2 regions of the Mesorhizobium sp. M1227 genome follow, and region 1 is predicted to be linked to the other one. Evidence: riboswitches for the same ligand, from Rfam matches in the RefSeq annotation. Region 1 holds a riboswitch; the other holds the start of a gene.
What was found. A riboswitch is a leader RNA that binds a small molecule or an ion and turns the genes downstream of it on or off. The one in region 1 is predicted to bind cobalamin.
Positions count from the first base shown of each region.

Region 2: another riboswitch for cobalamin. It lies ahead of metE (5-methyltetrahydropteroyltriglutamate--homocysteine S-methyltransferase); the one in region 1 lies ahead of NKH28_RS06685 (CbtB domain-containing protein).

Region 1 covers NZ_JAMYLZ010000003.1:234,409-237,780, reverse strand. The annotation lists gene cobO (cob(I)yrinic acid a,c-diamide adenosyltransferase) at 1-100, opposite strand, end outside; gene cobU (bifunctional adenosylcobinamide kinase/adenosylcobinamide-phosphate guanylyltransferase) at 102-623, opposite strand; gene NKH28_RS06690 (CbtA family protein) at 616-1,398, opposite strand; gene NKH28_RS06685 (CbtB domain-containing protein) at 1,414-1,593, opposite strand; cobalamin riboswitch at 1,630-1,827, opposite strand; gene NKH28_RS06680 (SRPBCC family protein) at 1,968-2,339, shown strand; gene NKH28_RS06675 (heparan-alpha-glucosaminide N-acetyltransferase) at 2,558-3,372, shown strand, end outside.
Region 2 covers NZ_JAMYLZ010000030.1:5,537-8,908, forward strand. The annotation lists gene NKH28_RS26050 (helix-turn-helix transcriptional regulator) at 1-167, shown strand, start outside; gene NKH28_RS26055 (hypothetical protein) at 472-858, opposite strand; cobalamin riboswitch at 1,252-1,452, shown strand; gene metE (5-methyltetrahydropteroyltriglutamate--homocysteine S-methyltransferase) at 1,547-3,372, shown strand, end outside.

The DNA of each region.
Region 1 (3,372 bases):
CGACCGTCTTGGCCGCGACCTCTGCGTCCTGCACCGCCTTGCGCTTGGCCATCTTGGCGCGGTGGCGTTCCTCGTCCTTGGGATCGATAGTATCAGCCATGTCATTTCACCTTGAGCGGCAGCCCCGCCACCATCAAAAGCACGGTGCCGGCAACAGAAGCGACGTCCTGGTTCAGCCGGCCGGCGGCGTCGCGAAACCGTCTTGCCAGCGCATTGTCCGGCACGATGCCCTGGCCGACCTCGTTGGACACCACGAACCACGGCCCACGCGGCCGCGACAGCACATCGGCCAGCCTCCGGCATTCGGCCTCGACATCATGGTCGGCCAGCATATGGTTGGTCAGCCACAGCGTCAGGCAATCGATCAGCACCGGCTGGCCGTCAGGCAGCGCTCCGATCGCGCCGGCAAGGTCGAGCGGCGCATCGATGGTCGTCCAGCCGGCGCCGCGGCGCGAGCGGTGCAGCGCGATGCGCTGGCGCATCTCGTCGTCATAGGCTTGCGCCGTGGCGATATAGCTCCAAGGCGGCGGGCCGACCGTCACCAGGCTCTCGGCATGCGCGCTCGTGCCGGCCCGCCCACCGCCGATGACCAGGGTCAGTGCCCCGGCAGCGCGGTCAGGCAAAGCTGTCGCGCAGGCTGGTCGCCGTGCCCGTGAAGCGTCCGCGCACCACGCCGACGACCGCGCCGAGCACCAGCCAGAACACCAGATTGGTCAGCGTCACCGCCACCACGAACTGGTGGTGCAGGCCTTCCGGGATCGCGGTCTCGAAGCTATCGGGCTGCGGCGCGCCGACAATATGCGGCGCCATGATCAACGCTACGGCAAGGATCGCCAGCGGCAACGATCTGCGGAAGGCGATAAGGCCGAGCCCGGCGGCGGTCGCCACCACTGTTGCCCACCACCAGATCTGGCGTTGGACAAGGTCGGCCGCCGGCATCGCCGGCAATTCCGGCGGCAGGCCGAGGCCCGGCGCCAGCGTGAACACGGCAAAGCCGGCAAGCCCCCAGAACACGCCCTGGCGCCAGTTGCCGATGCCGCCGGCGAATTCCGAAACCGCAACCAGGACCAGCGCAAAGCCGATGCCGGTGACGATATTGGCAACGACGCTGAAGCCGAAGCGTTCGAAACCGTCGGCCGGCGCCCAGCCTTCGTCTTCCGCCGGAGCCATTGCTTCAGCCGGTGCCGGCGCGGCGCTGCTCATAGCCGTCGTGCCCGCGGCGCTTTCGGCCGGTGCCGCAGGTGCCGCGGTATGGTCATGGCCGCCGCCGGCCTGTTCGTAGACTTCCGCCTTCAGGATGAGCGGCACCGTGGCATAGGCTTGCATGCAGGCGAGAGCCACGCCGGCCACAAGCCCTGCGATCGCCGCGATGAACACGACGTTGCGAAACAGTGTCATGATGTCAGCCCCTTGTTAGTGGCAGGGAAAGCCCATCGAATGGCGATAGTCGTGCGCGGCATTGTGGACCGCATCGATATGCGAGAAGCCGACAAAGCCCATGACGAAAATGCCGAGGAATGCAGCAAGCGCCAGCTGCATGAGACGCGACTGCGAGGAGGCGGAAGCGCCGAGCGAAACGGAAGCGGTATTCATGTCTTGTCCTTTCGCCCTCCACCCGAGGGCATAGAAGTCAGTTTCCTGTCGCCGGCAGGTCTCCTGGCTCGCGGATCAGCGCCCTTCCCCACCTTCCCGAAGGCGAACCTTCAGTGGCATATGGAGAGGACTACCGCACACAGTTGCGGGGGCAGCCACGGCATTGGGCAAACAATTTCGCCCGCACCGCATTCCCTCTTGGTTCCAAACGGAACCGACGACATCAGCGACTATAGGCAGAATCGCCGCGCCCGGCAAACCAAATTCCGCCGGATCGTGTGGCGAATGCGCCGCCTCGCCAAGTTCGCAGACCGGCGCCGCGATTGACAATTTTCGCAGCCGGGTGTCGGCTGGCGGATGGGGAGGAAGCCGGCATGCAACCCAGCCCGAACAAGCGATCCAACGGCCTGACGCGGCCCGAGCCGACGCTGCCGTCAAACAGCCTATTGGGACATCGCAGCCTATCAGCGCGATCTCGAGGCGATCTGGTATCGCAACTGGCTGCTCGTCTGCCGCGACGCGAAGCGCTCGCCGATCCGGCCGCCGATATCGACAACATCGTCGCGTTCGGTACCCAGGTGCTGGAGGAGGATGCTGATATCTGCGAGGTCAACCAGATGGGCCTGCGCTCGATGCGCCATAAGACCGGCGTGCTGATGCCCGAGGGATACGACTTGCACCGCTTCCACAACTGGCTCCGCGAGCGCCATGCGGCGCTCGCACATCAAAGCGATTTGGGCAGATAGCGCCAGGTGACGAAGCCGCAGGCCGCCGCCAGCAGGCCGAGTGTCGCGAAAACCGCGCCCAGGCCGAAGAACGCCAGCACGCCGGCCAAAGGCTTTCCGGCTGTGGCCTAAAGCAGCCCTGATGCCGACCGGCGCCAACACGACGCAAGGCCCAGCTTCTTTTGACGGTGGCAACCGTGATAGTCGTCTTGCCGGGGCTGAACCAAGACAGCGAGACCATGAGCATCGACACGCCGACCGCAGCCGTTCAGGATCAACCGAAGTCGAAGCGCATCGCCGTTATCGACATTGCACGCGGCATCGCTTTGCTTGCCATGGCGAGCTATCATTTCACCTGGGACCTCGAATTCTTCGGCTACACCGATCCCGGCCTCACCGCCTTCGGCTGGTGGAAAATCTACGCGCGCTGCATCGCCTCGAGCTTCCTGTTCCTGGTCGGCATCAGCCTCTATCTCGCCCATGGCAAAAAAATCCGCTGGACCGGCTTCTGGAAGCGCTTCGCCATGGTTGCCGGGGCAGCGCTCGCAATATCGCTGGTCACCCGCATCGCCACGCCCGACGGCTTCATCTTCTTCGGCATATTGCATGAGATCGCGCTCGCCAGCCTGCTCGGCCTGGCGTTCCTGCGCCTGCCGGCGCTGCTGACGCTGCTTGTCGCCGTATTCGTCGTCGCTGCGCCTTTCTACCTGCGATCCGAAACGTTCGATCATCCGGCTTTGTGGTGGGTCGGCCTGTCGGCGACCAACCCGCGCTCCAACGACTACGTTCCACTGCTGCCCTGGTTCGGCGCCGTACTTGCCGGCATCGCGGTTGCCAAGCTCGCCGCCACCTCCGGCGCGCTGACGCGGCTGTCGGCATTGGCGCCCGGCCGCTGGGCAAATCCGCTGGTCTTCATCGGCCGGCACAGCCTTGCTTTCTATCTGATCCATCAGCCGGTGCTGATCGGCTCGGTCTGGCTGTTTTCGCAATTCATGCCGGCGCAGGCCGAAACCAGGGAGGTGAGATTTCTGAAATCCTGCCAGATATCCTGCGA
Region 2 (3,372 bases), on a different contig from region 1:
CTTTCTTCGGATTGGAAGCTGCGACCTTTGACGTTCCCCAGTGTAGTTTCGCCGAAGTGGAGGAAGAAGGTTACTACCGAGCGCGATACGCCAACCTTGATCGCGTCGCGGTGATGCAGGTTCCAAGCGACCGTTATCACAGATTGACCGCGCCCGAGGAAGCTTAGAACCATCCACGAAGGGCGCATGTTACATCTCGACCTTGCGTGGTGCGTTTTCAGTACGAGATGACGTTAAGCGTGGGTAGTGGCAGGTAAGAGTGCTCGACCAGAAGCTCAACTGCCTCCTCAATATCGCTGCCGATGTGCCGCAGGACACGTCCACGGGAGCGTGGATAGGCGTGAAGTTCCTGCACTCCACGGTCCGCTCTCCCATCGCCGGTGTGTGCCCGACGCCATCTTGTGGACGAGCTTGGCCGCCTGCACCCGGTTGTATTCCGGCTTGCGGTCCGCCGCGATGGCTATCTCCATGTCAATCGGCGCCGAACTTTGACTGCCCGCTGCTTTTGATGAATTTGGCGAGGTCCCGCGCATAAACACTCTTGGTCTTCTCCTTGAGGCCCTGTGTCGCGAACTTGTGGTCCAGCAGGGCAAACAGGTCCAAGTCCCCTTCCGCCTGTGGCGCTGGCTTGCCCTCACCGCCCTCGGCTTCCCAATTGGGGACCGCTTCTGCGCGCTGCACCGTGGCGATTGTCCGCCCAAGACGCATCACAAGATCGAACGCCAAACCGTGCGCGTGCACGACGATTTGCCGCTCGGCCTCATTTGGACAGGACTTGAGCTGGCCCGGTGGTTTGAGCCGGGTTACCTTGAGCCGGTGGGCTGCGAACAAGCAGTTCGAGACATTGGCCTCGATCACTTCGCAACACGCCGCTGCGCCTGGCCTCGGTGTGCTCCCCCCGAAATCGTTGTGTCATATCACCGAGGGCATCACGGCCAACAGCTTCCACATGGGCAACAGCCTCGCCATTGAGCCGAATAGCGGTCGGAAGCTCGGAGCCGAAGTTCGACGCCGAGGTGGCGTTCGCATGATGCGGGAAGCAGCACCACGGCGCTTGCCGGTAGTTTGCCGCCGGCAGCCGACGAACTCCTATCCTCCTGGACCGCTGTGCGTTATTGCTTTGATTTACCGGCCGCTCAAGGCTTCCATAGTTTCGCTTTCAAGGCGACCTTTGGCAACATGGCAACCGAAATTTAACATAACGACATAAACATTTCTTTATGCGACGTTGACAAAGAAGCGAACTGCGGTAATTGTCTCCTGTGTCGTGGTTCTCCGTACGGCGCTGCCGCAGCGGAGCTAAGAGGGAAGCCGGTGCGATGCCGGCGCTGCCCCCGCAACTGTTAGCGGCGAGCCAACCCCACTCATGTCACTGAGGCGAATAGCCTTGGGAAGACGGGTAGAGGCTATGACCCCGCGAGCCAGGAGACCTGCCACGGCGAATTACGTCCACGGGCGGGGTGTCTCGATGGCCGCTGCAGCCTGGCGTTCGTGCCGGCCTGCTAGCGCCTTCCTTGTCACCGACGCCCCAACCATCGGGGTATGCATGACTGTCTCTCAGCAAATTCCTGTAGCAACGCTCGGCGTGCCCCGCTTCGGTCGTCGGCGAGAACTGAAATTCGCGCTTGAAAGCTACTGGTCCGGAAAATCGTCCGCTGCCGACCTTCTCACGACGGCGAAGGCGCTCCGTGCCGCTAGCTGGGAGGAGCAACGCGATCGCGGCGTGTCGAAAATCCCGTCGAACGACTTCTCGCTTTACGACCATGTGCTCGACACCGCAGCCATGGTCGGCGCCCTTCCGTCCCGTTACGTCTGGAATGGCGGCGAGGTCCCACTCGACATCTACTTCGCTATGGCGCGCGGCAACCAAGGTCAGACGGAGGATTGTGGGCACGGTGGTCACCAGCATGCGGCTCATCGGCCTGGCGTAACCGCGATGGAAATGACCAAGTGGTTTGACACCAACTATCACTACATTGTGCCGGAACTAGACGATGATCAGACGTTCGCTCTTTCGTCGACGAAGCCGGTTGATTACTTCCTCGAGGCTAAAGCCCTCGGCATTCACACACGCCCAGTCATCCTTGGACCGGTCACCTTCCTCAAGCTGGCTAAATCGCCTGCCGAAGGCTTCGATCCCATCGCGCTCCTACCACGGCTTCTGCCCGTCTACGAGCAACTCCTGCGGAGCTTGAAGCTGTCGGGCGCCGATTGGGTGCAGATCGATGAGCCAGCGCTTGTCCTCGATCTGAACCCGAACGAACGAGCTGCGTTCGAATTCGCCTATGGCCAGCTGTCAAAAGCCGTGCCCGAGTTGAAAATCATGCTGGCTACCTATTTCGGGCCGCTGGGAGACAATCTCGAAACCGCGGTTTCTCTGCCCCTGGCCGGGCTGCATATTGATCTCGTGCGCGCTCCCGAGCAGCTGGAAACGGTGGGTCGGCTCGCACCGAAGGATCTGGTGCTCTCGCTTGGCTTGATCGATGGCCGCAACGTCTGGCGTGCGAACGCGCCCGCCATTCTCGACCGCATCAAACCGATCGTCGCCGGCTGGCCCTTGGACCGCGTCGAGATCGCGCCTTCTTGCTCGATGCTGCATGTGCCGATCGACCTCCGCATGGAGACGGAGCTCGACGCGGACATCAGGTCGTGGCTCGCCTTCGCGGCCCAGAAGACCGACGAGTTGGTGATGCTTGCCCGGGCCCTGTCCCAAGGCAGGGATGCGGTGGCAGGCGCGTTGAAAGCGTCTGCCGAGGCTGCCGCCACTCGCCTGACATCCACGAAGATCCATGACCCGCTTGTTGAGGGGCGGATCGCCAGCATTGACGACAGCATGAAGCGACGAGAGAGCGCTTTTGCCGAGCGCTCCAGAGTCCAGGCCGGCACGCTCGGGCTGCCGCCGTTCCCCACGACGACTATCGGGTCCTTCCCGCAGACGCCGCAGGTACGCAGGGCGCGGGCCGCTCATGCGAAGGGCCAGCTGAGCTATGTCGACTACGAGACCTTCCTGAAGAAGGAGATCGAGGCTGCAATTTGCTGGCAGGAAGAGATCGGGCTGGACGTGCTGGTGCACGGTGAGTTCGAACGAAACGACATGGTACAGCATTTCGGCGAGCAGCTGTCCGGCTTCGCCTTCACCCAGCATGCCTGGGTGCAGAGCTATGGGTCGCGTTACGTGCGCCCCCCCATCATCTTCGGCGACGTATCGAGGCCCAATCCGATGACGCTGCGCTGGTGGCAGTTCGCCCAGTCGCTTACGGAAAACCCTGTGAAGGGAATGCTCACAGGCCCAGTGACCATTCTCAACTGGTCATTTGTTCGCGAGGACGTACCCCGCTCCGAAGCATGCCGCCAGATCGCGCTCGCCATCCG